2 linked regions of the Kaistia algarum genome follow. The protein of the gene in region 1 interacts with the protein of each later gene in a pairwise test. Links are inferred from orthologs where the notes say so. Each region holds a gene or a part of one and is shown on either strand. Other genes may lie near its edges. The genes, in order: gltA and yegS.

Region 1 (13,070 bases):
GACAAGCCGGCCGGGCGTGCCCTGGCCTTCAACGACGGGAATGCCGGAAATGCGATACGCCTTCATCAGCGCGAGCGCCTCGGCGAGCGTCGCGTCGGGGCCGATGGTCACGGGATTGACCACCATGCCGGATTCGAACTTCTTGACCTGACGAACTTCCTCGGCCTGCTGCTCCGGCGAAAGGTTGCGATGGATGACGCCGAGACCGCCGGCCTGCGCCATGGCGATCGCGAGACGGCCTTCGGTGACCGTGTCCATCGCCGAGGAAATGATCGGAATGTTGAGTTCTATGGTGCGGGTCAGGCGCGTCCTGACATCGACCTCGCCGGGCATGACGAGCGAATGGCCCGGCTGGAGCAACACGTCGTCGAACGTCAGCGCGTCCCGCCCGGTCGAAAGTTCGATGATCTGCGCCATGCCAATTCCTCGAAATGCAAAGGACCGGCCGGAGGTCAATGCGGCCTTCGGCGAGTCGTGGGGCTAAGAATGAGGTTGGCGCGGGTCATTATCATGACGAACGGCGGCAGGGAAGCCGCATCGTGAACGATCCGGTTCGGATGAGCCCGCCTCAAGCGACGGCCACCTTTTTCAAGGGGGAGTCGAGGCGGTGAATCGCGCTGTCGCAGCGGCCCAGCCTTCGTTCGGACCCCTTACGAAATGAGCCCTTGAGCCTAGCTTGCCGCGCTGCAATAAATCGTATACGCAAGTGCTCATCCATACCTCAGCAGCGCCGACTGGTCGTTGTGATGGCCGACGCGCGGGTTCTCTCGACAGCTGTTTTTGCTATTGTCCAAAGGGGGTTGGCCGAATGACCGACAAGAAGGCGACGCTCACCATCGGTGATCAGTCCTGGGATTTCGGGATCAAGGAAGGGACCATCGGTCCCGAAGTCGTCGATATCGGTTCGCTTTACGCCAAGACCGGCCGCTTCACCTATGATCCAGGCTACACGTCGACCGGCGCCTGCGATTCAAAGATCACCTTCATCGATGGTGACGAAGGCGTCCTGCTCTATCGTGGCTATCCGATCGAACAGCTCGCCGAGCATGGCGACTTCCTTGAAACCTGTTATCTCCTGCTCTACGGCGAGCTGCCGACCGCAGCGCAGAAGGCCGATTTCGATCAGCGCGTGACCTACCACACGATGGTGCACGAGCAGATGTCGCGCTTCTATACCGGCTTCCGCCGCGACGCCCATCCGATGGCGATCATGGTCGGCGTCGTCGGCGCGCTTTCTGCCTTCTATCACGACTCGACCGATATCTCGGACCCGCACCAGCGCATGGTGGCGAGTCTTCGCTTGATCGCGAAGATGCCGACCATCGCCGCTATGGCCTACAAGTACCATGTGGGCCAGCCCTTCGTTTATCCGCTGAACTCGCTCGACTACGCCTCGAACTTCCTGCGCATGTGCTTCGCCGTACCGGCAGAGGAATACAAGGTGAACCCGATCCTCGCCCGCGCGATGGACCGGATCTTCATCCTGCACGCCGATCACGAGCAGAACGCCTCGACCTCGACTGTCCGTCTCGCCGGCTCGTCGGGCGCCAATCCGTTCGCGTGCATCGCGGCCGGCATTGCCTGCCTGTGGGGGCCCGCCCATGGCGGCGCCAACGAGGCGGCGCTCAACATGCTGCAGGAGATCGGCACGGTCGAGAAGATCCCGGAATATATCGCCCGGGCCAAGGACAAGAACGATCCGTTCCGCCTGATGGGCTTCGGGCACCGGGTCTACAAGAACTACGATCCGCGCGCCAAGATCATGCAGCGGACCTGCCACGAGGTGCTCGGCGAACTCGGCATTACCGACGATCCGGTGCTCGAAGTCGCGCTGGAGCTCGAGCGGATCGCGCTCAGCGACGATTATTTCGTCGAGAAGAAGCTCTACCCGAACATCGACTTCTATTCCGGCATCACGCTGAAGGCGCTCGGTTTCCCGACGACCATGTTCACCGTGCTGTTCGCCCTCGCCCGCACCGTGGGCTGGATCGCGCAGTGGAAGGAAATGGTCGAGGATCCGGGCCAGCGCATCGGCCGCCCCCGCCAGCTCTACACCGGCGCCGACCGCCGCGACTATGTGCCGGTGTCAAAGCGGCGCTGAAGCGCCATCGCGGGACGCGAAAGGAGCGCGCCGGGAGATCCGGCGCCTCAATTTTTCTGCTGCGACAGGTCCAATGTGACAATCAGAACGGAAAGGGCTCCAGGCCCTTTCCATAGGTGAATGTGCCGGACGTCCTGATCTCCCGGGCCGCCTGACTGACGGCGCTCAGCGCGGCGCGGGCCAAGGCGCCGCCGATACTGATTCTGGCGACACCCAAGGCCGCCAGCGCGTCATAGGTCCAATCGGCGTTTCCCGAACTCACAAGAACATTGACCGGCTTGGTGAGGGACGCCACGACAAGGCCGATCGCATCCGACGGCACCAGCGGCGCATAGAGAACGTCCGCCCCGGCCTTCTCGAAGGCCTGCAGGCGCCGCAACGTATCGTCCAGGTCAGGTCGTCCGTGCAGGAAATTCTCGGCTCTCGCCGTTAAGGTGAAGGCGAAGGGCAGCGATCTGGCAGCCTCCACCGCGGCATGAACGCGTTCCACGGCGAGTGCGAAATCGTAGATGGGCGAGAGGGCATCGCCGGTCGCGTCCTCTATCGATCCGCCGACCAGTCCGGCCTCCGCGGCGAGCTGGATCGTCCCGGCGATGCCCTCCGGGTCGTCGGCGAAGCAACTCTCCAGATCGGCGGTGACAGGCAGATGTGTCGCTGCACAGATGCTTCGGGCGTTGTCGATGGTCTCCGAGCGGCTGACGGCTTTGACGCCATCCGTGCGCCCGAGGGAAAATGCCAGTCCCGAACTCGTGGTCGCCAGCGCTTCGAAGCCCAGCCCCGTCAACAGCCTCGCGGTACCTGCGTCATACGCATTGGGAACCACGAGCGGCCGAAACTTCTGGTGAAGCGCCCGAAAGGACGCCCCACGCTCCGTCTGATCTGGCATCGCCGCCTCCCGGAAAATCCGGCCTCAGGGGAAAGGACAACCCCGATCGCCCGGCCTGCGGACAGCGGGCGGTCCATATTATCCCTTCAGTCGCTCCAGCGCTGCCGTGAACTTCGCCTTCAGTTCCTGCGTTTCCGCCAGGCGCTCGCGCTGCTCATCGATCACTTCTTCCGGGGCGCGGCTGACGAATTGCTCGTTGCCGAGCTTCGCCTCGATCTTACCGATCTCCTTCGCCGCCTTGTCGATCTCCTTGGCCAGCCGGGCGCGCTCGGCGTCGAGGTCGATCACGCCCTCGAGTGGCAGGGCGATCGTTGCCTCGCCAACGACCGTCTGGACGGCCCCCTTGGGCGGCGCAGCCGCCAGCGTGATGTCGGAGGCGCGGGCCAGTCGGCGGATCAGCACATCATGGGTAGCAAGGCGTCCGATCGTGGCGTCGGAGCCGCCGATGACGATCAGCGGCACCTGGGCGCCCGGCGGAACGTTGATCTCGGAACGAACCGAGCGAACCGCCGAGATCAGGTCGACAAGCCAGTTGATCTCGGCCGCCGCATCCGCGTCCTCGAAGGTCAGCTCCGGCCATGCTTCGAGAATCAGCGGCTTCGGCCGTGCCGGGCCGGTCTCGCCGATCCGGGTCCACAGCTCTTCGGTGATGAAGGGCATGATCGGATGCAGCAGCGTGATGATCCGGTCGAAGGTCCAGCCGATGGTGGCGCGCGTCTCCGCCTTCGCCGCCTCATCCTCGCCGTTCAGGACCGGCTTCACCAGTTCCAGATACCAGTCGCAGAAAGTGTTCCAGACGAAGCGGTAGAGCGTGTTCGCCGCGTCATTGAAGCGGTAGCCGACGATCGCCTCGGTCACGGCCCTGGCCGTGCGGGTGGTCTCGGTCGCGATCCAGCGATTGAGGCGCTCGGTCGCCGCCGACGGCTCGAAGCCTTCGACGCGAACCGCGCCGTTCATCTCGGCGAAGCGGGCCGCATTCCAGAGCTTGGTCGCGAAATTGCGATAGCCCTCGACGCGAGAGGTCGCGAGCTTCAGATCGCGCCCCTGCGCCGCCATGGCGGTGAGCGTGAAGCGAAGCGCGTCGGCGCCATATTCGTCGATCAGGCTGAGCGGGTCGATGACGTTGCCCTTCGACTTCGACATCTTGGCGCCCTTCTCGTCGCGGACGAGGGCGTGGATATAGACGTCCTTGAAGGGCTCGATCGGCTTGCCGTCGGCATCCTTCATGAAATGCAGGCCCATCATCATCATCCGGGCAACCCAGAAGAAGATGATGTCGAAACCGGTAATCAGAACCTGGGTCGGGTAATAGCGCGCGAGTTCCGGCGTTTCATCGGGCCAGCCGAGCGTCGAAAACGGCCATAGGGCGGAGGAGAACCAGGTGTCGAGCACGTCCTCGTCCCGACGGAGCGAGATTTCGAGGACATCCTTCGCCGCGCCGCTCGTCGCCGCAAGCGCCTCCGCCTCGACGCTCACGCGCTCCAGATTGGGGTAGAGCCCCTTATAGTGTTCCCGCGCCTCGGCGAGCGCCTCCGCCTCGTCCGAGGCGACGAAGATTTTGCCGTCTGGCCCGTACCACGCCGGAATCTGGTGACCCCACCAGAGCTGGCGCGAGATGCACCAGGGCTGGATGTTCTCCATCCACTCGAAATAGGTCTTTTCCCAGTTCTTCGGGACAAAGTCGGTGCGCCCCTCGCGGACCGAGGCGATAGCAGGCTGCGCCAGCGTGTGGGCGTTGACATACCATTGCTCGGTGAGGAACGGCTCGATCGGCACGCCGCCGCGATCCCCGTGCGGGACGGCGTGGCCGTGCTCCTCGATCTTGTCGAGATAGCCCTGCTCTTCCATCATCGCGACGATGGAATTGCGGGCTGTGGTCCGGTCGAGCCCATCGACGTTCGAAATGAAATCGTCGAGCGCCGCGGTCCTCTCCAAGCCTGCCAGAAATTCTGCATTGCCGGCGATCGCGACATTCGCCTGCCGGTCCAGGACCGAGATCATCGGCAGTTCGTGACGCCGGCCGACCTCGAAATCGTTGAAATCATGCGCCGGCGTGATCTTGACCGCGCCGGAGCCCTTCTCGGGGTCGGAATATTCGTCCGCGACGATCGGAATGCGCCGGCCGACCAGCGGCAGGACAGCCTCCTTGCCGACAAGAAACGCGTAGCGCGGATCGTCCGGGTGAACCGCGATCGCGGTATCGCCCAGCATGGTCTCCGGCCGGGTGGTGGCGACCACGATATAGTTCCGCGCCTCATGACCATCCGGCTCGCCATCGGACGGCTTCCAGTCCTGCATGACGCCATCGACGTCGAGCTTGAACGGATGGGCGTAGACGTCGCCGTCGGCCAGCGGATAGCGCAGGTGGTAGAGCTTGCCCTTGGTCTCGACCTGGATGACCTCAAGATCCGAAATCGCCGTCTCCAGCGCCGGATCCCAGTTGACGAGGCGCTTGTCCTTGTAGATCAGGCCTTCGCGGTAGAGCTGGACGAAGACCTTGACGACGGCTTTCGACAGCCCCTCGTCCATCGTGAAGCGCTCGCGCGACCAATCGGCCGAGGCGCCGAGGCGCTTCAGCTGACCGATGATGGTGCCGCCCGACTCGCCCTTCCACTTCCAGATCTTCTCAACGAAGGCGTCGCGGCCGATCACGCGGCGGTTCGGCTCCTGCCGTTCCGCCATCTGGCGCTCGACAACCATCTGCGTCGCGATGCCGGCATGGTCGAGTCCGACCTGCCACAACACGTCCTTGCCGCGCATGCGCTCAAACCGCACGAGGATATCCTGGAGCGTGTTGTTGAGCGCGTGGCCCATATGCAGCGAGCCGGTGACGTTCGGCGGCGGAATGACGATGGCGAAGGTTTCGGCACCGGGCTTGGCGCCGGCACCGGCCTTGAACACCCCGGAGGTTTCCCAGGCATCGTAAATGCGCGGCTCGACGCTGGTGGCGTCGTAGTTCTTCTCAAGCATGGCCGTTTCCGGATGAAAATCGTTGGCTGCTGTAAATCGGATGCCCCGGCCTGAGTCAACCGATAGCCAATCAGCGGCCATTGCCGCAGGATCTCCGACTTCACTACGTTCGATATGGGGTGCGTCGATCCGCTGCGCCGCTTACCGTCCGCGAGAGACGCGCTCGATCTCGTCGCGCACCAGTCGCTCGACCAGCGGCGGCAAATTGGTATCGAGCCACGCCTTCAGCATCGGGCGCAACATCTCCTTGACCAGATCCTCGAGCGTCCGCGACCCACCAGAGGCCAACACCGTCCCGGCGAGATTCCCGAAGGCTGAGTTCACCGCGGCATCGGCGCCCACGGAAAGCAGCGGACGGCCAGGGGCCAATTCGTCGACATGGCTCCCGGCCGGAGCCGGCTGGGGACGGACATCACGGCGGGGCGCCGCAGCGATTCCGACGCGCGGGTGAGCCACCTCGATACGCGGCGGCTGCATGGCGACCTGACGGATCGGTTGAGCCGGCAGCGGGGGATTCTCGGCCGCCTGCGATGATGCCGGACGCAGGGGAGCGCGGACGGGCTCTGGCGCTGCGGGCCTCGGCTCTGGAGAGCGCGTCGCGAAAAGAGCGTCGATTGCGTCCGTCGAAAGGGTTGGCGACGGAGCCGCTCTGACGGGGGCGACGGTCGGATGCGGCGGCGGGGCGAGCGGCTCAGCATCGTCCTCGGAGATAATCCGCCGGATCGACGCCAGGATTTCTTCCATCGACGGCTCTTGCGCCTGACTGAGCTTGGCCATTGCCACCCCGAAACTCACACCACTCCGAATCGCGAATCTTCCGCGTCATTCCGAGTGTCAGAGTAGACATATCCCAGCCGTACGAAAGCTATGCCGGCGATTTTCCCCGGCATAGCAGCGGCGATCAGCGGCCGTCGGGCGTGCGCAGGCCGATCCACTTGTCGCGGACAGCGTTGTAATGCTGCTGCGGCTTGTAGGTGGCGACCTTGAGACCGAGCCGGTCAGAGGAAAGTCCGCCCATTGCCGAGAGCAGCGTATAGGCCGCGTCAACCTCCGACCGCTGCGCGAGGACCAGGGTTTCACGTGCATCGATGAGGGTCTGCTGCTGGTTCAGCACGTCGAGCGTCGTGCGCTGGCCGACCTTCTGTTCCTCGATCACCCCGGAGAGAGCTAGCTCGGCGGCCTTGATCTGCGCCTGCGCCGATACGATCGCGGCACGGGAAGCCTCAAGCTGGCCCCAAGCGGAATCGACCGCCGAGCGAACCTGATCGCGGGCGCTGTCGAGCTGGATGCGTCGCTGGCCGAGGATTTCCTTGGCTTGACGAGCCTGAGAGTAGACGACGCCGCCCTCATAGATCGGGATGGTCATCTGCGCGGTAAGCGAGGCCGAGTCCGACCAGGAAACGCCCTGAGACGCATCATCCGAATGCGACGCCGAACCCTGAAGCGAAACCGTCGGCAGCAACTGCCCCTCGATCGACTTCACGTTGAACGCCGCTGTGTCGACATTGTAACCAGCGGCGAGGATCGCCGGATGGTTCTTCTGGCCGACCTGGATGGCGGCATCGACCGTCTTCGGCAACAGACGATTGTTAAAGACTGGATTCACGAGGTTCTTCGGCTTGGCGCCGATGATCTGCAGATAGGTGGCGTTCGCCGAATTCAGGTTGGCGACGGCGACGTCATAGGCCGTCTGACCCTGGCTCAGACTCGCCTCGGTCTGCGCAAGATCGGTGCGCGTGCCCTCGCCAACCTTCAACCGGTCGGCGGCAGCCCGCTGCTGCTCCTGCAGGAAGACGATATTCTGTTCGCGAAGCGCCAGGATCGCCTGTGTCTGGATGACGTTCGTGTAGGCGGAGACGGCGTCCAGAAATACGTCCTGCTCGGTCGAGCGCAGCGTCTCGCGGCCAGCGAGCACGGACGATTCGGCCTGTTTGACGTTGTTCTGAGTCTGGAAACCTCGAAACAGCGGCTGCTCGATCGTGATGCCGACCGAGCGCGGAGTGAGGTTATAGCTACCGGCTGACGTCCGCCCCGACAATATGCCGGCCGACGCGCTGCCGGTGACGACCGGACGATAGCCGGACAGCGCCTGCGGCACGCCTTCATCCGTCGCACGGAGAGCCGCGCGCTGGGCGTTCAGCGTGGGGTTGGTACTATAAGTGAGCGTCAGCGCGGCATTCAGCGTATCCGCGCGAACGGCAGGGGCGGCCACGAGAACCGCAGCCACGGCTGCGGTCGTCAAGAAGACCCGGGAAAAATACAATGTCAAACCTCGGCGTTGCGAGGCGACGCCCCCCTACCGGACGTCCACCAACGAACCTAACGCGGTTAAGATACGCTGGGCTCCATGACCGTCAAATGGCGCAGCCCACGAAACCGTTGATAAAGTGTGCAATGCGGCCCGAAAGCAACAGGGTCCGATATGGAACCCATCAGCGAGACGCAACTAACGCTTTGAATTACAAGGATAATTAGAACACGAAGCCGGGGGATGCCGAAAAGCCGGGCAGTGACCGGATATGGGTATTGAATACGGGACGGCCGCTGACGGACTCGCCGGAGCGCGTATAGACCGTCGCCTTGGCGGCAAGACCGCGTGAACCGACCACGGCAATGATTCGGCCACCTTCGGCAAGTTGCGCGATCAGAGCGTCCGGCAGGACTTCGACCGCGCCCTCGATCAGAATCACGTCATACGGCGCCTTGGCCAGCCACCCGGCGGCGAGCGGGCCGACGACGACTTCGACATTGGAGGCGCCAAGACCCGCGAGGTTCGAGCGGGCCTGGCCCGCCAGCACCGCGTTCTCGTCAACCGCCGTTACCGATGCGGCGAGACGGGAGAGTATCGCAGCGGCATAGCCGGTCCCGCATCCGACATCGAGCACCGATTCGTTCGGCAGGATGTCGGCGAGCTGGACGAGGCGCGCCAGCGGCCCCGCCTCCATGAGGTAGCGAGCAGGCTCGCCGGGAGCCGTTAGCAACATGTCCTCGTCGATATAGGCAAGCGGCTTCAGAGCTTCCGGAACGAACGTCTCGCGCGGCACGGCCGCGAATGCGTCGAGAACATCGTAGTCGGTCACGTCGACCGGCCGGATCTGGCAGTCCACCATCGTAGCTCGCGCCGTGGCGAAATCGACCATGATCGGAAACCTCGCGTCGAATATTGGGCTTTCCTGATCCATAACGAGCGAGGGGCGGGGTGACAAGTCGCTAGCAGCGCGCCTCGGCGACGCAGGCGCGGCGGCCGACGCAATTCGGCGTTGGACAAGCCATAGAAAAGACTTGCCTACCCATGGCCCTTCCCTCTACATCCGCACCCCGAGGGCCTCGTGGCGGAATGGTTACGCAGAGGACTGCAAATCCTTGCATCCCGGTTCGATTCCGGGCGAGGCCTCCAATCTCCCTCTTGCGAGACGCTCCATGGCGCATCGTCTCCCTTCCCTGCCCGGCGAAACGCCGCGGCATGGCGGAGCGTTGATAGCGGCGTCTCGGGCCTATGGCATCGCGGCCGCGGACTGGCTCGATCTTTCCACGGGAATCAACCCCCTCGCCTATCCGCTGAAACCGTTCGATCGTGACGATGTCGCTCGCCTGCCCGATCCGGAGCGGCTCGCCAGCCTGATCGATGCCGCCCGCCAGGCCTATGGCGCGCGCCCTGACACCGAGATCCTGCCGGTCGGCGGAACGGATCTCGCGATCCGCCTGTTGCCGATGCTGGTTCCGCCAAGTGCTGTCGCGATTCTCTCGCCGACCTATTCCGGGCACGGAGAAGCGTGGCGCGACGCCGGGCACCGGGTACTGGCCGTCCGAGACCTCCGATCGGCCCTCGCGGCCGCGCCGATCGTCGTGCTCGCCAATCCGAACAACCCGGATGGACGAACCCATGAGGCCGCGGAACTCGTCGCCGCGGCGACCGACGGCGCCGTCGGCCGGCTGCTCATCGTCGATGAGGCATTCTGCGACCTTACGCCCGAGATCAGCCTCATCCCTCAGCTGCCCAACGGCACCTTGGTGCTGCGGTCATTCGGGAAATTCTACGGACTTGCCGGCCTCCGGCTTGGCTTCGTCGTCGGATCGGGCGCAACAGTCGAACGGCTGCGGCGCGTCCTCGGCGACTGGCCGGTCTCCGGCCCCGCCATCGCGGCTGGGACGGCAGCGCTCGCCGACGAGCCATGGCAGGCAGCGACTCGCGAGCGGCTGGCGCTAGATCGTCTACGGCTCGACGCGGCGCTTTTCGCGCACGACCTCGACCGGATCGAAGGCACGGATCTCTTCCGCACGGTCCATACGCCGCTGGCCGCCGATCTTCACGTCGAGCTGGCACGGCGGGGGGTGTGGACCCGAATCTTCGACGCCGAAACCGATCGGATCCGCATTGGCCTGCCGGCCCGCGACGCGTTCGGAAGATGGGAAAGCGCTCTAGCAGAAGCGGTGGCGCGGATCAGCTAGAAGGCGCGGAACGTCATGATCGTCAGCGTGTCGCGAATGCCGCTGAATCGCTGCACCGATTCGGTGACAAAATGTCCTGGATCCACATGGTCTTCCAGATAAAACTTCACGAGAAGGTCGAAGTCACCGGCCGTTGAATAGATCTCGGAAGCGATCTCGGCATCGGCGATCGCCGAGGCAACCTCATAGGCTCGGCCCAGCTCGCATTTGATCTGCACGAACAGCGCCTTCATCGCGATCTTCCCTCATCGTCCAGCCGGCCTCGCGGAATCAATTCGCAGCGCGAAACCTTTCCAAGCCGGCATACGTAGCTAATTGACCCTTATATGGACAAGTGCGGGAGATCGCCATGCTGCGTACCGTCTTCCTCGTCTTTGCGCTGATTTGCGCTGCGGCCGGTCCGCTCTTGGCGCAGACGTCCGCGGCCCCCGCCTCCGCGGAGTGGCAATCCGTCGTCAAAGGGCAGATTGAAGCGTTCAGGCGGGACGACGGCCCAGCGGCCTATGGCTTCGCTGCACCTGGCATCCAGGCCATGTTTCCGAGCCCGGAAATCTTTCTCGGCATGGTGCGGAAGGCCTATCCGCCGGTCTACCGGCCCTCGTCGATCGCTTTCGGCGAGATGACGCAGACAGATCACGGACCCACCGCCAGGGTATTTCTGACGGCAGAGGACGGAAGCAACTGGATCGCGCTCTATCGCTTCGAGCGACAGGCCGACGGGAGCTGGAAGATATCAGGCTGCCAGATCCTGAAGGATACCGCGCCGACGATCTGACAGGCGCAGTCAAAGCGCGGAAATATCGCCCCGCGCCCAGCCTTCCTTGGTCGCCAGACGGAAGGTTTCGAAGCGGCGCTCATCGATTGCGGCGCGAATGCCGGCCATCAGCGCCTGATAATAGGCGAGGTTGTTCCACGTCAGCAGCATGGCCGCCAGCGTCTCGTTGGCCTTGAAGAGATGGTGCAGATAGGCGCGCGAATAGTCGCGGCTCGCCGGACAGTCCGAGGCTTCGTCCAGCGGCCGGTGGTCCTCGGCGTGGCGGGCGTTCTTCAGGTTCACCTTGCCGAAGCGCGTGAAGGCGAGCCCGTGGCGGCCGGCCCTCGTCGGCATCACGCAGTCGAACATGTCGACGCCGCGAGCGACGGATTCGAGGATGTCGTCCGGCGTGCCGACGCCCATCAGGTAGCGCGGCTTGTTGGCCGGCAGGCGCGGCGTGGTGATGGAGAGGATTTCGAGCATGACATGCTGTGGCTCGCCGACGGCGAGACCGCCAATCGAATAGCCCTTGAAGTCCATTGCCGCGAGTGCGTCGGCTGATTCCAGACGCAGGCGCGGATTGTCGCCGCCCTGCACGATGCCGAAGATCGCCTTGCCGGGCTGGTCGCCGAAGGCAGCCTTGGAACGCTCCGCCCAGCGCAGCGACAATTGCATGGCGCGCTCAATCTCGGCCTCGGACGCCGGCAGCGCCACGCATTCGTCGAGCTGCATCTGGATGTCGCTGTCGAGCAGGCCCTGGATCTCGACCGAGCGCTCCGGCGTCAACTCATAGCGACGACCATCGATGTGACTCTGGAAGGTGACGCCGTGCTCGTTCATCTTCCGGAGCTGCGACAGCGACATGACCTGAAACCCGCCGGAATCGGTCAGGATCGGATGCGGCCAATTGGCAAAGACATGCAATCCGCCCAACTTGGCCACCCGCTCGGCGCCGGGACGCAGCATCAAATGGTAGGTGTTGCCGAGAATGATGTCCGAGCCAAGCTCGCGGACCTGGCCCGGATACATCGCCTTGACCGTGCCGGCGGTGCCGACGGGCATGAAGGCCGGCGTGCGGATCTTGCCACGCGGCATCGACACTTCGCCCCGCCGGGCCATGCCGTCGGTGCCGAGAAGCGTGAAGGTGAAGCGGTCGGTCATTCGTCGGCCTTCGGATGGAGCAGCGACGCATCGCCGTAGGAATAGAAGCGATAGCCGTTCGCGATCGCATGCGCATAGGCGGCGCGCATCGTCTCGAGGCCGGAGAAAGCGGAGACCAGCATGAACAAAGTCGAGCGAGGCAGGTGGAAATTGGTCATGAGGAGATCAACCGCGCGGAAGCGATAGCCGGGCGTGATGAAGATGCTCGTCGGGCCGTGGAACGGGCGAATGATCCGGTCCTCGCCGGTCGCGCTCTCGAGCAGTCGGAGCGAGGTCGTGCCGACGGCGACGACGCGCCCTCCCCGCGCCCGCACGGCGTTCAGCGCATCGGCCACCGCGGCCGACACCTCGCCGCGCTCGGCGTGCATCTTATGCTCGGCCGTATCGTCCGCCTTGACCGGCAGGAACGTGCCGGCGCCGACATGCAGCGTCACGAAATGACGGGCGACGCCCATCGCATCAAGGCGGTCAAAGAGTTCCGGCGTGAAGTGCAAGCCCGCTGTCGGCGCGGCGACGGCCCCGTCCTCGCGGGCGTAGATGGTCTGGTAGTCGCGCTTGTCCTCGCCGTCCTCGGGACGCTTGGAGGCGATATAGGGCGGCAGCGGAATATGGCCGACGCTGGCGATCGCCTCGTCGAGCGCCGGTCCCGACAGGTCGAAATCGAGCACGACCTCCCCGGCTTCGCCCTTCTCAGTAACGGTCGCGGCAAGACCGGCCAGCAGGCAGGCGCGGTCCGCGCACTCGCCAAA
Region 2 (15,623 bases), on another replicon or contig:
TCATGGATGGCAGCGCCCGGGCCGCAAGCGCGATCGGCAATCGCCTCGTCGCCGTGCCCTATGTCGGCGAGCATCCCGACTATGATTATTTCGACACGCTCGACGACAATGAACGGATGATCCAGGAATGGCGCGGCAAGGCGGATGGCCGCATCGACGTCTGGGTCGGGCTTGAGCATCTCTTCTACGCCGATGAGGCCGGCCAGCGCCGCGCCATCGACATGGCGAAGCAATACGATACTGGCTTCCATACCCATTGCTCGGAATCGAACATTGAGGCGGCCGAGTTCCAGAAGCGCTATGGCAAGAAGGCGATGTTCGTTCTCGACGATCTCGGCTTCTTCGAAACGCCCAAGGCGATGATGGCCCATGCCGTCTGGCTCGAAGAGGACGAGGTCGATCTGATCGCGCGGCGCGGCGTCTCGGTCGCGCATAATCCGGTCTCCAACATGAAGCTTGCCAGCGGCATCGCGCCGATCGATGCGATGCTGGCGGCCGGTGTCGCGGTAGGCGTCGGTACGGATGGCGAGAAGGAGAACAACAATCTCGACGTCTTCGAGGAGATGAAGGTCGCCTCGCTGCTAGGCAAGCTGAAGAGCCTCGACGCCGCGGCTCTCGATAGCTGGCGGGCCTTGGAGATGGGCACGATTCGCGGCGCCCGCGCCATCGGCAAGGCCAACGAAATCGGCTCCCTGGAAGTCGGCAAGAAGGCCGATTTCATCGCGGTCCGCACCGACACGCCGCGCATGACGCCGCTCTTCGGCGAGGGCGAATATTTCAATTTGCAGCACAATCTCGTCCATGCCGTGCGCGGCGGCGATGTCGACATGACGGTGATCGACGGCAAGGTCGTGGTCGAGAACGGTGAGCTCAAGACCGGGGACATGAAGGAGCTGATCGCCCGCATCCACGACGTCGCGCCCGCCCTGTTCGCACGGAGGAAGGCCTGGCTGGCGGAGAACAATCAGGGGACCAAGCAATGGACGAAGGGGTGAGGATGGGCGGATGACCAAGACCACCGATCCCGTCGCGCTCGATGCCTGGTATGCCATCGAAACCTCGACCGACCTGACCGCCGCGCCGATCCGCCAGCGGCTGCTGGGCCAGGACCTGACGCTGCGGCGGCTGGAGGATGGCACGGCCGACGTGCGCGAAATCCGGGAAGGCGGTGCGCTCGGCCCCGCCCTGCCAGTCCAGGAGCGCTATGGCTGCGTCTGGACGACGTTGGGCTATCCCACGCGCGACATCTGCGACATTCCGGAATCGCGCGAGGACGACCGGCGCTTCGTCCCCTGCGGCTGGGTGATGCTCCGTGCCTCGGGCCTGCGCATCGTCGAGAACTTCCTCGACATGGCGCATTTCCCGTTCGTCCACACCGATATCCTCGGCGCCGAACCCTATACCGAGGTGCCGCACTATCATTCCGAGATCCGCCGCGACGTCGACGAGGTCTGGGCGACGAACTGCACCTTCTTCCAGCCCCGCATCGCCGCGACGGAGGACAAGGGCGATTTCGTCCATCTGACCTACCGCGTCCCCTCCCCCTTCATCGTGATGCTGTACCGCATCTGCCCGACCTCGCCGAACCGACTCGATGCCATCGCCCTGTTCATCCAGCCAATCGAGGAGGATCTCTGCCGCTGCCAGCCGATCATGTATCTGGTCGACGACCGCTCGAAGCACATCGACCTCTTGAATTTCGAGCAGGTCATCTTCCTGCAGGACAAGATCATCGTCGAGAACCAGCGCCCGCTGCTGTTGCCGCTGGAGCCCCGCGCCGAAATCCCGACCCGCGCCGACAGTTCCTCCGTCGCCTATCGCCGCTGGCTGAAGGAAAAGGGCATCGTCTACGGCACCACCGGAAAGGCTGCCTGACGGTATGGATACCGCTCCCCTCCGCGTCCTCCGCCCCGCTACGCTGGCCGAAGCCTCGGCGCTGGTGGCCGACGGCGCGGTGCCGGTGGCGGGTGGGACGCTGATCCAGCTCGTCTGGGCGCGCGGCGAGGCGCAGCCAGCGCTGCTCTGCGATCTGTCGCGCCTTCCGATCTCCGGCATCACGGAGACGCAATGCAGGCTGCGCATCGGCGCGCTGACAAGGCTTTCGGCGATTGAAGCCAGCGCTGAGGTCTCGCTGCGCCTGCCGCTGCTGGCCAAGGCCGTGCTCGCCGTCGCCGCACAACCGGTGCGCCGGCTGGCGACTCTCGGCGGCAATCTCGCGGGCAAGATCGGTTGTCTCTATCCGGCGCTTCTCGCCCTCGACGCCACCATCGAGATCTTCGCCGACGGCGCCATCGCCGAGCGTCCGCTGCTCGATGCACTCGCTTTGCCGAACGGCGCCATCCTCACCGCCATCCTTGTCCCGGTCCAAGGCGATGCCGAGCGTTGGTCCCATCGCAAGACCGGGCTGCGCGCCGCCTTCACGCCGAGCGTCATCGGCGCCGCCGGCCGCCTCGTTCTCGATGGCGGGCGGATCGCTGCGGCCCGCCTCGCCGTCGGAGGTGGCATCACGACGCCGCAGCGCCTCGTCGAGGCGGAGGCGCTGCTGGTCGGCTCGCCTGTCGATGCCGTCGACTGGCCGGCCGTTCATGCGACGCTGCTGGCGTCGATCGACACGGCAGGCGACCCATTCCGCAGCGCCGCCTATCGCCGCCGCGTCGCCGCCAATGCTCTCCTCGCCGGTCTGGGTGGAGCCGTACTGCGTCGCTCTGTGCGCAAGCACGCCTCCCCCGCGCCGCATGACCGGCCCGACGATGCCGTCGAGGTCTCGCATGCGGCGCTGGCGAGCCGCTGGGCCGTGCGCCCCGACATCGATGCGAAGGTGCGCGGCGGTCTCGAATATCTCACCGACCATCGCGAACCCGGCATGCTGGTCGGGCGCATTCTCCGGGCCGGCGTGCCGCATGCACGGATCCTGGCGATCGACACATCCGCCGCCGAGGTGCTGCCGGGCGTCGTCGCCGTGGTCACCGCCGCCGATATCCGGGGCGACAACGCCTTCGGCATCATGGAAGCCGACCAGCCGGCACTCTGCTTTGACAAGGTTCGCCATCGCGGCGATCCGGTGGCGGCCGTCGCCGCGATCGATGCCGAGACGGCCGAGAAAGCCCTCGCGCTGGTCCGCGTCGACTATGAACCGCTGCCGACCGTCACCGACATGGAAGCGGCGCTGGAGCCGGACGCGCCGGCGATCCACGACAAAGGCAATCTCCGCGCCGAGTTCCGCCACCATCGCGGCAACATCGCGTCTGCCTTTGCGCGCGCCGCCCATATCGTCGAGGCGACTTATGTGACGCCGCGCCAGATGCACGGCTTCATGGAAACCGAGGGCGGCTATGTCGTGCCCGGCGTAGACGGCTCGCTCCTCGTCTGCGTCGGCGGACAGCACGGCACGCGCGACCGGAATCAGCTTGCGAAGATCCTCGGCTATCCCGAGGAAAAGATTCGCGTCGTGACTTCACCCACCGGTGGAGCGTTCGGCGGCAAGGACGAACTGACGGTACAGCCGGCTCTGGCCCTGCTGGCGTTGAAATCCGGCAAGCCGGTCCGCCTGCACCTCGATCGCTATGAATCGGTACTGGCCGGGATCCGCCGCAATCCGATGCGGATCCGCATGAAGACCGCGTGCGACGCGGATGGCATGCTGCTGGCGCAGGAGGTCGATGTCCTCTCCGAATGCGGCGCCTATGCCTCGCTCAGCCCCGCCGTGCTGGAAACGGCGCTGGAGCATGTCGCCGGCCCCTATGTCATCGCCAATATCGTGAGCCGGGGCCGCCTCGCCTATACGAATAACGGCCTTTGCGGCGCGTTCCGCGGCTTTGGCGCCAACCAGATGGTCTTTGCGATCGAGAGCCAGATGGGGCGCCTCGCTGACCTTTGCGGGCTCGATCCGGCCGAGATGCGGCGGCGGAACCTACGCGAGCCCGGCTCGCCCGGCTTTTTCGGCCATGAGGTGGCGCCGACCGATCGGCTGGACGAGGTGCTGGACGCGGCGAGTACGAACCGTCTCTGGGCGATGTCTCGCGGTCCCCTCCCCGATGGACGCATCGCCGGCGTCGGCATGGCGCTGCATCATCAGGGCACCGGCCTCGGCTCGCTGCCGCATGATCCGGGCGGCGGCAGGCTGACCTTCCGTTCGGACGGCAAAATAGAAGCCGCCTTCGGCCTCGATGAGATGGGCCAGGGCGTGATGACGGCGATCCAGGCCTCGGTCGCGAAGGCTCTCGGCTGCGGTCGGGACGATGTCGTGCCGGTGGTCGGTGATACCGCCCGCACGCCGGAATCGGGCTCGACCACGGCGGCGCGTGCGACCTATGTCGTCTGGCGCGCCTCGGGGGAGAGTTCCGCCATTCTCGGTCCCAAGCTCAAGGCCGAAGCGGCCGAACGGCTCGGCGTTTCGGCGGAGGATCTCGCGATCGTGCCGGGCGGCTTTGCCGATGCGCGCTCCAATAGCGGCGAGGTACTGCTCTCCTTCGCCGATCTGGCAGCCAGACTGGATCCGGAAGCGCTGCCGACCGCGTCGAGCGAGTTTCACTTTCCGGCGGCCGACTACAAACATGGCAATTCGCGCTACGTCTTCTGCTTCGGCGCGGCCGTGGCGCGCGTCGCCGTCGATCCGATCAGCGGCGAAATCCGCGTCCTCGATCTCGACCAGCACATCGCCGCGGGGCCGATCGTCGATCCGGCCGCCTATCTCGGCCAGATCGAGGGCGGCGGCGGCCAGGGCCTCGGCTTCACGCTGACCGAGGATGCGGTGATGCAGGACGCCGCCTATGTCACGCGAAACTTCGATAGCTACATGATGCCCTCCATCCGCGACGCGCCGCTCACGAGCCGCACCACGGCGCTTGAATCCCTCGACGAAGGCGATCCGCACGGGCCTCGCGGCGTCGGGGAGATCGGCATCGGCGCGGTGACGCCGGCCATCGCGGCGGCGATCGCCGATGCGATCGGCTTCTGGCCGGAGGTGACGCCGATTGCGCCCGAGGCGATCCTCGATGCTCTGCAACGGGTGAACCGATGAGCGAGACCATCGCCTTCCGTTTGAACGGCACGGAGGTCGCCTTCACGGCGGCGCCGGATACTCGCCTGATCGACCTGATCCGCGAGGAGGCCGGCGCGACCGCGACCAAGGCCGCCTGCCGGATCGGCCGGTGCGGCTCCTGCTTGGTGCTGAAGGATGGCGAGGCGGTGAATTCCTGCCTCGTAATGGCGTATCAGTTGGAAGGCACGACAATCGTCTCGGCCGAGGGCCTCGCCGCCGTGCCCGCGGCGGAAATCGTGCGCGCAGCGTTGATCGCCGACGTCTCGTTCCAGTGCGGCTATTGCGCCCCCGGCTTCACCATCGCGCTCACCGCGCTCCTCTCCCAGAACCCGGCGCCCGACGACGAGGCGATCCACACAGCGCTCGAAGGCAATATCTGCCGCTGCACCGGCTATCTCTCGATCCTGCGTGGTGCGAAGGCGGCGGTCGCAGCGCTGGCGGGCAGAAGCGCATCCGAACAGGACAATCCCTCATGACCCTCCACATCGCTCCCGTCGCGCCGAAGACCGAAAGCGCCCGCGCCTTCCTCGCCACAGGACCGAAGCGCCTACTCATCGACGGCGAATGGATCCTCCCCGCCTCCGGCCGCCACTTTGCCAGCATCGACCCGGCCACGGGCGCGACGCTCGCGATGATCGGCGAGGGCGACGCCGCCGATGTCGATGCGGCGGTGGCGAGCGCGCGGCGCGCCTTCACGAGCGACGCATGGCGCGGCATGACGCCGACCAACCGGGGCCGGCTGCTCGGCAAGATCGCCGACCTGATCGAGGCGCATGCGGACGAACTCTCCGAGATCGAGACGCTCGATCAGGGCAAGTCGCTGAAAACGGCACGCTTCGGCGAGATTCCCGGCGCGATCGCCCAATTCCGCTATTATGCCGGCTTCGCCAACAAAATCCTCGGCGAGACGATCCCGACCTCGATCGGCTACCAGCCTCCCGGCAAGAAGATCTTCGCCTATACGACCCGCGAGCCAGTTGGCGTCGTCGCCGCGATCACGCCGTGGAACTCGCCGCTGCTGATGGCGTCGATGAAGCTTGCCCCGGCGCTGGCTGCCGGCTGCACCGTGATCCTCAAGCCGGCAGAAGACACCTCGCTCACCGCGCTGCGGCTCGGCGAACTGATGATCGAGGCCGGATTGCCGAAGGGTGTCGTCAACATCGTCACCGGCTATGGACGGACGGTCGGCGCGGCGCTCGCGGCCCATGACGGCGTCGACAAGATCGGCTTCACCGGCTCGACGGCCACCGGCAAGGCGCTGCTCGGTGCGGCGCAGGGCAATCTGAAGCGGCTGACGCTGGAACTTGGCGGCAAGTCGCCTGCGATCGTGCTCGCCGATGCGGACCTGAAGCTCGCCGTTCCCGGCGTTGCACGCGGCATCTTCGCTAATGGCGGCCAGGTCTGCGTCGCCGGATCGCGCGTCTATGCACATCGGTCCATCTATGACGCGCTGGTCGAGGGGCTGGCCTCGGAAGCCACGAAACTGAAGCTCGGCCACGGCCTCGCACCGGATACCGACCTCGGCCCGCTGGTCTCAAGACGCCAGGCCGACCGCGTCGCTTCCTATGTCGAGGGCGGCCGCGCGGATGGCGCCGAGATCGTTGCGGGTGGCCGGCAGGATGGCGAGTTCGGAACCTTCTTTGAGCCGACCATCGTCACCAACACCCGGCCTGACATGGCGCTGATGCGCGAGGAGATCTTCGGCCCGGTCGTCGCCGTCACACCCTTCGACGAGACCGACGAGGTTCTGGCGCTCGCTAATGACAGCCGCTACGGCCTCGCCGCCAGCCTCTGGACCGAAAGCCTGTCGTCGGCCCACCGCATGGCGGCCGAGATCCGCGCCGGCACGGTCTGGATCAACTGCCACTCCTATTTCTCGCCCGAGCTGCCCAAGGGCGGCCATAAGGAATCCGGCTGGGGTTATGAGAACGGCGCGCAGGGGCTGGAGAATTATCTGGAGACGAAGACGGTCTGCGCGGTGATTTGAGACGCGGCGTCCATGGCCGCCCCCTTGAGCCACGCCCCATTCTCTCCTCCAATGCCCCGACAACGGAGGGATTCCATGCGGTTGAGATTGATCCTGCACGGCAAGGCGGCGGGCGATGCGCGGGTGCGCGGCGCGATCGAGGCCGTGCGCGGCGATGGCCACGAGGTCGAGGTGCGCGTCACCTTTGAAGCGGGCGATGCCAGCCATTTCGCCCGCGAGGCGGTAGAGGATGAGAGCCTCGACGCGATCATTGCCGGCGGAGGCGATGGGACGGTCAACGAGGTGTTCGCGGCGGCGTTCCTGGCCAATCCGCCGCCGAGCCTTTCCTTCGGCGTCCTGCCGCTCGGCACCGCCAATGATTTCGCCCATTCAACCGGAATCCCCGTCGATGACCTGACGGCAGCTCTGCGCCTCGTCACGACACGCCCTGCCGTTCCGATCGACGTCGGCCTGCTGAATGGCCGGCCCTTCATCAATCTTGTCTCGGGCGGCTTCGGCTCGCGCGTCACCGTCGAAACCGATCCGGATCTGAAGCGCCGGCTGGGCGGCCTTGCCTATGTCGTGACCGGCGTTGCCCGGTTCGCCGAGATCGGCTCCAGCCGGGGCGTGTTCAAGGCCGAGAATTTCGAATGGGAAGGCTCGTTCCTGGCGCTCGCCATCGGCAATGGCCGGCAGGCGGGTGGCGGCATCCCCCTCTGCCCGACGGCCCTCCTCGATGACGGCGCGCTCGATCTGATGATTCTGCCCGATGTGCCGCCCGAGGCGCGGCTCGATACGCTCTCGCTCCTGCTGAAGCAGGGCGCGGCCGCGATCGATACGCTGAAAGTCACCGTCCGCAGTCCGTGGATCGAATATCATTCGGACGAGGATCTTTACGTCAATCTCGACGGCGAGCCGATTCGCACCCGCCATTTCCGAGCCGAATGCCGACCGAAGGCGCTGCGCGTCCATCTGGGGGCGACGGAGCTTCTTTCCACCCCAACCCCGACCGGATAGAGGTCTGCGATGAGCGTGAATATACCGGCGCTGAAGCGCAACCTCATCGTCATGGGCGTGTCCGGCTCCGGCAAGACCACGGCCGGCGAGACGCTGGCGAAGCATTTCGGCGCGCCGTTCATCGAGGGCGACGCGCTGCATCCGCCTGCGAACGTCGCCAAGATGGCGGCCGGCACGCCGCTGACCGATGCGGATCGCCTGCCGTGGCTGGAAACGATCGCCGAACGCCTTGCCGCGGCCGATGACGGTCCGAGCGGTGTTGTCGCGGCCTGCTCCTCGCTGAAGCGCGCTTATCGCCGCATCCTGACGGCGAAGACGAAGCGGCGGACGAGCTTCGTCTTCCTCGACGGCTCCCACGCCCTGCTCGCCGCGCGCATGGCGACGCGCAAGGGCCATTTCATGCCAGCCTCGCTGCTCGACAGCCAGCTCGCGACGCTGGAGCGCCCGGGCCCCGACGAGGACGTGATCCGCATCGACTTGGACGGCGACATCGACGCGGAACTTGCCGCGGCGATCGCGCAGATCGAGGCAGAAGACCGCTAAGCCCCGGTCCGCGGCGAGCCGTGGTGCTGGGCGATGCGCCAATTGCCGGCCTTGCGAACCAGCAGCCATGTCATTCGGTAGGGCATCGGCGCGTCGCCGTCGGCAAACTCGACATGACCCGCCGTCGACGCCACATCGGGCGTGACCATAGCGACGCGCGGCATCGGATAGGCGGCGACCCGCACGCCGGGCGGGCGGCCGGAGAAATAGGCGCGGATGCGCGCGCGGCCGATCTGCAGTTCATCGACCGAGCCGAACAGCACGGCGTCCTCAAGATAGAGCGCCATGTGGCGATCGAGATCGCGGCTGTTGAAGGCGCCGATCCAAGTTTCCAGCAGGCTTTCGATGGTTGGCGTCTCGGGCATGGTTTCCTCCCTGTTTTGGGGAAGCCTGCCCGCGTTCGACCGCCACGACAAGCCCGGGGTCAAAGACCGAGGCGGCGCGAGGAATTCCGCAGATGCGACCGCATCGCGTCGGCGGCGGCGCCGGGATCGCGCGCGCGGATCGCCTCGAAGATCGCACGATGCTCGCGCTCGGAAATCGCTCGCGTTTGCGCGAAATCGAGCGAGCGCAGGGCGACATAGATGCTCTCCTTGAGCTTCACATCGACGAAGGCGATGAACAGCGCAACGAAAGGGTTCTTCGTCGCCGCGGCGACGGCGCGGTGGAAAGAGATATCCGTCTCGACATAGTCGCGGTGCAGTTCGTCCACCTTCGCCATGTCGTCGATGCAGCGTTCGATGTCGGCGAGATCCTCGCCCGTGCAATGCTCGGCCGCCATGGCCGCGGCACCGCTCTCAAGGATCAGGCGCAGATCATAGAGATGACGGTAGTCCTCGGGGTCGGCGAGGCTGTTGGGCTCCAGCGTCAGCGAATTGGCCGCGTCCGGCGAGGCGACGAAAACGCCCAGCCCCTGGCGCGACACGACCAGCCCCTCATGGCGCAGCTTGGCGATCGCCTCGCGGATCACGGCCCGGCTGACGCCATGCTCGGCCGCGAACTCCTGTTCGGTCGGCAGCCGGTCACCCGGCTTCAGCGCCCCGCGTACGACCTGCTCCCGGATGAAGCCGGCAACCTGGGCTGGCAGGCCGAGCCGCATGACCTTGTTCGGGGGCTTCTCCAAATGTCCTGCCCTTCCTGCCGGCGCGACGGCCTCGCCGTCGCGCATTCGTTCCATCGACCCGCGAATCCTCAAACGCCGAGCGCTGCCCGGAGCCCGCCATCGACAGCATAGTCGGAACCGGTCGAAAAGCTCGAGCGCGGGCCGGCGAGGTAGGCGATGAGTTCGGCGACTTCCGCGATGGTGCCGACGCGGCCGATCGGATGGCCGGCGCCGAAGCCCTTCAGCGTTTCCTCCGGATCACCGCCCGCCGGCGTCATCTCGCGTGCAGCGAATTCGAGCATCGGCGTGCGGATCGAGCCCGGCGAAATCGAATTGACGCGGATATTGTCCTTGGCGCAATCGACCGCCATCGCCCGTGTCAGCGCATGCACGGCGCCCTTCGAGGTCGCATAGGCCAGCACGTTGCGCTGGTTCATATGCCCCTGCACCGAGGCGAGATGAATGATCGAGCCGCCGCCGCGCGCCTTCATCAGCGGATAGAGCGCATGCGACATCAGATAGCAGGAGCGAAGATTGACGTTCATCACCTGGTCCCAGGCGTCGGGCGTCGTCGTCTCGATCGTGCCATAAGGCTGGATCGCCGCCGTATTGACGAGGATATCGACGCCGGCATGCTTGAGCTTCTCGGCGAGCGCGAAGACCTCGTCGTCCTTGGATACGTCGAGCGTCTCGACGGTGATGTGCCGTCCGGCCGTGATCGAGGCGGCATTGCGGTTATGCGTCTCGTCGATACCGCAGAGGTGCACCTTGGCGCCAAGTTCGGCGAGCTTCAGCGCCGCGCCGAGCCCAATGCCGCTGCTGCCGGTGACGACCGCGATCTTTCCCGAAAGTTCGCTCATGGATTGTTCTTCCTCCCTTTCCGCCTCATGCCCGCGCGCCCATCCTGAGCACGCCCTCGTTCACGCGCTTGTCGACCACGACAGCGGTGATCAGCACAAGCCCCTGCGCCACATATTGCCAGAATGGTTCGACGCCGGAGAGGTTTAGTCCATTGGAAAGCACGCCGACGATCACAGCGCCGATCACCGTGCCGAAAATGCGCCCCTCGCCGCCGGACAGGCTGGTGCCACCGATGATCACCGCCGCGATCACCTCCAGCTCGAAGCCGACGCCGATATTCGGGTCACCCGAGCCGACGCGCGTCGAGAGCACGAGCCCGGCCAGCGCCGCCATGACGCCCGAGAGCACATAGAGCGTGATCAGCGTGCGCTCGACATTGACGCCGGAAAGCCGGGCCGCCTCCTCATTGCCGCCGACGGCGTAGATGTGCTTGCCGAACTTGGTCGCCCGGCTGACCCAGGCATAGACGGCGACGACGATCGCGGCGAGCACGATCGGCACCGGCAGCGGCCCGAGGCTCGACGTGCCAATCGAGCCCCAATTGCGCGGCAGGCCGACGAGGATCGCGCTCGGCGTGATCAGATAGGCGATACCGCGGGCGATGTTGAGCGCGCCGAGCGTCACGATAATCGGCGACACCCGCATCTTGACGATGATGGCGCCATTGGCGAAGCCGATGACGGCGCCGAGCGCCAGCGCCCCGGCAAAGGCGATCGGCAGCGGCACACCATGGACGGCTAGCGTCGCGGCGACCACGGAAGCCGCCGCCAGCACGCTGCCGACGGAAAGATCGAGCCCGCGCGCGATCATCACCATCGTCATGGCGCTGGCCGAGATGATCAGCGGCGCGGTGTTGCGGGCGACGTTCTGGAAATTGGCGAGCGTCAGGAAGCGCTGGTTGAAGAAGCTGAAGACGATGATCATCGTGATCAGCACCAGCAGCGTTACGACGGTCTGCAGGCGCTGGCGATCGGCGATGATCCAGCGGATGGCCGGGTTGGTATTCATGATGTCGGTCGGCTCGTGGAGGGAACGGGACGGGTCATGCGGCGGGCTCATGCAGCATCGAAAGCTCCATGACTTCCGATTCCGAGGCGGTGCCGGGCAATTCGCCCACCACGCGGCCTTGGTTGAGCACGATGATGCGGTCGGCGAGCCCGATCACTTCGGGCAGTTCCGACGAGACGAGCAGGATGGCGAGGCCCTGCCGAGCCAGTTCGTCGATGATACGGTAGATCTCGCGCTTGGCGCCGATGTCGACGCCGCGTGTCGGCTCGTCGAGCAGCAGTACCTTGGTGTTCATCGTCAGCCACTTGCCGACGACGACCTTCTGCTGGTTGCCGCCGGAGAGCAGGCTGATGCGCTGGGCTAGCGAGGGCGTGCGCACATCCATGGTCTCGGCGGTACGCTGCGCGACCGCCTGCGGCGCGCCGGTCTCGCGGCGGCTGGCGGGGAATTCGTTCCAGGGCAGCAGCAGATTGTCGAAGACGCTGAGCACGCCGACAATGCCCTGCGCCCGGCGCTCCTCCGGCACTAGACCGAGGCCGGAGCGGATCGCGCCGCGGATGGAGTTGGCGCCGAGCGGCGCACCGTCGACGGTGACGCTGCCGGAAACGACGGTGTCGGCGCCGAAGATCGAGCGCATCAATTCCGTTCGCCCGGCCCCGACGAGGCCGGCGATGCCGACGATCTCGCCGGCCCGGACGGTCAGGCTCACATCGCGGATGCGCGCGCCGGAGAGCTTCTCGGCCGCCAGCACCACGCGGCCGGGCCGGCGCCCCTTGGCCGGAAAGATGTCGCCGAGGTCACGCCCGACCATCAGGCGGACCAGTTCGCGCGGCTCCGCCTCGCCGCGCGCCAGCGTCGCGACCTTGCGTCCGTCCTTGAAGATGGTAACGCGGTCGCCGATCTCGTCGATCTCGCGCATCTTGTGCGAGACATAGACGATGCCCTTGCCGGCCGCCTTCAGCCTGGCGATGATCTCGAACAGGCGGCGGACCTCCTGCTCCTCGAGCGGCGAGGTCGGTTCGTCCATGACGATGATGTCGGCATTGGCGCACAGCGCCTTGGCGATCATCACCGCCTGTTTCTCGGCCGTCGAAAGCCGCCCGACGCGCGTCGCCGGATCGAGCTGGCCGAAGCCGATGCCGGCGAGCAGATCCGCGGCGATAGCCTCGGCCGCGCGCCGGTCGAAGCGCACGCCCCGCCCCGGCTCGTCGCCTAGCACGATGTTTTCGGCAACGGTCAGCCCGTCGACGACGCTGAGTTCCTGGAAGATGAAAGCGAGGCCAAGCGCCTTGGCATCGCGCGGGCCGTTCAGCGTCACACTGTCGCCGCGCACATGGATCGTGCCGGCATCGGGACGCTGGGCGCCGGCGATGATCTTGACGAAGGTCGATTTGCCAGCGCCGTTCTCGCCGATCAGGCAATGAACCTCACCGGGGCGGAGATCGAACGAGACATCCGTCAGCGCCTTGACGCCGGGAAAATGCTTGGAAAGGCCGGCGACGCTCAAGAGGGGCACGGCCGCGTCCGGTGACGGAGCATGGGTCGGCATGAGGAGATTCCGAAGCGGGAAGGAATGCGGCGGCGTCCGCGCGAAAGGCGGGCGCCGCCGCGGATCACATCAGCGAGGGTACTGGCGGCTGAGCCAGGCCGCGATGCCTTCGGCGGTCGGCTTGATCGGCGGGTAGCCGACGACGACCTGCGTGTCCTTCGTGGTCTTGCCGTCCAGCGTGGCGCCCAGCAGGTTGAAGGTCGCGACGCTGAAATCATAAGGCGGATAACCGCTCTCGGCCTTCAGCGGCGACTCGTCGCTGCCGAGTTCAGCCATGACCGGCTCCGATCCGTCGACCGAGGACACGACGCCCCAGTCCGGCGAATAGAGGTTCGCCGCCTTCATCGCCGCGATGGCGCCGAGGGAAGAGTCGTTGTTGATGCCGAAGATCACATTGATGTCCGGATGGCCCTGCAGCAGATCGGCCGCCGCCGGATTGGCCTTGTCGATGACGCCGCCGCCATCGACGGCCTGCGCCACGGTCGCCGTCGGGATCAGCGACTTGAAGCCGTAGAGGAAGCCGTTCTTGCGATCCTGCACCTGCGGCAGGCTCGGCAGGTCGACGATGCCGAGGATCGCCTTCTTGTCCCCGAACTTCTCGATGAAGTAGCGGGCCGTGTTGCAGCCGACGAGCTGCGAGCCGGCGAAGTCATTGGCGAAGACACGCGGCGCCACGACCTGGGTCGGCTGGACGTTGTAGGTAACGACCTTCAGGCCGGCGTCGAGCATGCGCTGGACCTGTGGCACGGCAGCGCCGCTGTCGAGCGGAGCGAAGGCGACCGCGTCGGGCGCGTCGGCGATGATGTCGTCGACGAGCTTCTGCACGGTGCCGGCGTCGAAGCGGCCGTCATAGACCTTGAGCTCGAAGCCATATTTGGCGGCGAGCATTTCCCACTGCTTCTTAATCGCCAGGAAGAAGGGTTGCCCGAGGCCCATCACCGAGAGCGCGACGCGCTTGCCCTTGAGCGGGCTTGATTCCGGTGTGGCAAGCCAGTCGCCGGGAGCCTGTTCATAGCCGGTGAAACCCGACACGGCCTTCGGGATATCGGCGACGGCCGCCATGTCCTTCGGCTGGCAGAGCTCCTCCGAAAACGACTTGGCGGCGATGGCGACGGGCCCGTCAGCGGCGCTCGCGGCACTGGCCGCGACTGCGAGAAGAGCGCCGACGATGACGGCACGTCCGTTGGTGCGAAGTGATGTCAAAGGATCCTCCCTTGGATTGACACGACAGCCGAGTACCAGATATTCGGTCATCCGACAAGTTGGTCGCAGAGAATGTTGCAGACGAGGCGTGCCGATGTTGGGGAGAGAGTTGGAGACGGGGAAAGGGACGCTGCGTGCGTCGGCGCGCGGGTCTCGCACGCATGGCCTCCAGAAATTCGCTGGCAAGGCTCTCTTCTGGAACCTTCCCCTTGAGGGAGGCTCAAAACCCCGACAACGGTCGTGGACAAGGGTCTGGTTGTCGGCCCATTGTGACGATGCCGACGGCTTTTATCCGCTGGATCCGCCGCGCCCCTTCCACGAGAACGCCGGAGCGTTTTCGACCCTCCCTCAAGGGGATGGATCAAGACCGAAGGCGACGTTTGCTAGGCTATCCTCGGCAAAAGGTGAAGAAACGCCCCGACACAACTCGCCTCTCTTGTCCGATGTCCAAATGACTTTGTCGGGAATCCGTCGATGAAGCCTGTTGCCTGCATCGCGGATCTGAAGGCGATCGCCCGGCGGCGCGTGCCGCGCATGTTCTATGATTATGTCGATGGCGGCTCGTGGACCGAACAGACCTACCGCGCCAACAGCATGGATTTCGATACGATCCGCCTGCGCCAGCGCGTCGCCGTCAATGTGTCGGCGCGCGATCTATCCACCGCCATGGTCGGCATGGCGGCGTCGATGCCGGTCGCGATAGCCCCGACGGGACTGACCGGCATGGTCCATGCCGACGGCGAGATCCTCGCCGCGCGCGCCGCCGAGCGGTTCGGCATTCCCTTCACGCTCTCGACGGTCAGCATCTGCTCGCTGGAGGACGTGGCCCGCAGCGTCTCGTCGCCGATCTGGTTCCAGCTCTATGTCATGCGCGATCGCGGCTTCGTCGAGAAGCTGATTGCGCGGGCGCGCGCGGCCGAATGTTCGGCCCTTGTCGTAACGCTCGATCTGCAGATGGTCGGGCAGCGCCATAAGGACATCTATAACGGCCTGTCCTCACCGCCCAAGCCGACGCTGCGCAACCTCGCCAATCTCGCCACCAAGCCGCGCTGGTGCCTCGGCATGCTGGGCACGAAGCGACGCGGCTTCGGCAATCTGATCGGCCATGTCGAAGGCCTCGGCGATACGGTCTCGCTCGCCAAATGGACGGATTCGCAGTTCGATCCGAGTCTCGACTGGGACGATATTCGCCGCATCCGCGACCTCTGGCCCGGCAAGCTGATCCTGAAGGGCGTGCTCGACCCGGAGGACGCGGCGTTCGCGGTCCAGTGCGGCGCCGATGCGATCATCGTCTCCAACCATGGCGGACGCCAGCTCGACGGCGCCCTCTCCT

Evidence for each region.
Region 2: the proteins of gltA (region 1) and yegS interact in binary tests that used the Escherichia coli proteins (3 or more experiments, as listed by UniProt). The link is inferred for Kaistia algarum from one-to-one orthologs.

The regions. Positions count from the first base shown.
Region 1 is NZ_JAPKNJ010000002.1:637,416-650,485, forward strand. What follows is about bases 1-2,954. They hold gltA (citrate synthase), read left to right. Parts: upstream 1-808; coding sequence 809-2,101; downstream 2,102-2,954. Other genes in these bases: guaB (IMP dehydrogenase), read right to left, coding at 1-417; OSH05_RS16245 (isocitrate lyase/PEP mutase family protein), read right to left, coding at 2,184-2,954. In the rest of the region: more of OSH05_RS16245, read right to left, coding at 2,955-2,987; OSH05_RS16250 (valine--tRNA ligase), read right to left, coding at 3,066-5,957; OSH05_RS25145 (PopZ family protein), read right to left, coding at 6,099-6,701; OSH05_RS16260 (TolC family outer membrane protein), read right to left, coding at 6,859-8,184; OSH05_RS16265 (protein-L-isoaspartate O-methyltransferase family protein), read right to left, coding at 8,429-9,097; threonine-phosphate decarboxylase CobD, read left to right, coding at 9,378-10,406; OSH05_RS16280 (Lrp/AsnC ligand binding domain-containing protein), read right to left, coding at 10,403-10,639; OSH05_RS16285 (DUF4864 domain-containing protein), read left to right, coding at 10,756-11,181; tRNA guanosine(34) transglycosylase Tgt, read right to left, coding at 11,191-12,321; tRNA preQ1(34) S-adenosylmethionine ribosyltransferase-isomerase QueA, read right to left, coding at 12,318-13,070.
Region 2 is NZ_JAPKNJ010000004.1:15,855-31,477, forward strand. What follows is about bases 6,198-9,063. They hold yegS (lipid kinase YegS), read left to right. Parts: upstream 6,198-7,103; coding sequence 7,104-8,024; downstream 8,025-9,063. Other genes in these bases: OSH05_RS22400 (aldehyde dehydrogenase family protein), read left to right, coding at 6,198-7,028; OSH05_RS22410 (gluconokinase), read left to right, coding at 8,034-8,567; OSH05_RS22415 (YybH family protein), read right to left, coding at 8,564-8,932; OSH05_RS22420 (FadR/GntR family transcriptional regulator), read right to left, coding at 8,992-9,063. Outside these bases: OSH05_RS22380 (amidohydrolase family protein), read left to right, coding at 1-995; OSH05_RS22385 ((2Fe-2S)-binding protein), read left to right, coding at 1,006-1,875; OSH05_RS22390 (molybdopterin cofactor-binding domain-containing protein), read left to right, coding at 1,880-5,020; OSH05_RS22395 ((2Fe-2S)-binding protein), read left to right, coding at 5,017-5,517; more of OSH05_RS22400, read left to right, coding at 5,514-6,197; more of OSH05_RS22420, read right to left, coding at 9,064-9,744; OSH05_RS22425 (SDR family NAD(P)-dependent oxidoreductase), read right to left, coding at 9,759-10,529; OSH05_RS22430 (ABC transporter permease), read right to left, coding at 10,555-11,589; OSH05_RS22435 (sugar ABC transporter ATP-binding protein), read right to left, coding at 11,573-13,087; OSH05_RS22440 (sugar ABC transporter substrate-binding protein), read right to left, coding at 13,157-14,290; OSH05_RS22445 (alpha-hydroxy acid oxidase), read left to right, coding at 14,765-15,623. UniProt on the Escherichia coli protein: In vitro phosphorylates phosphatidylglycerol but not diacylglycerol; the in vivo substrate is unknown.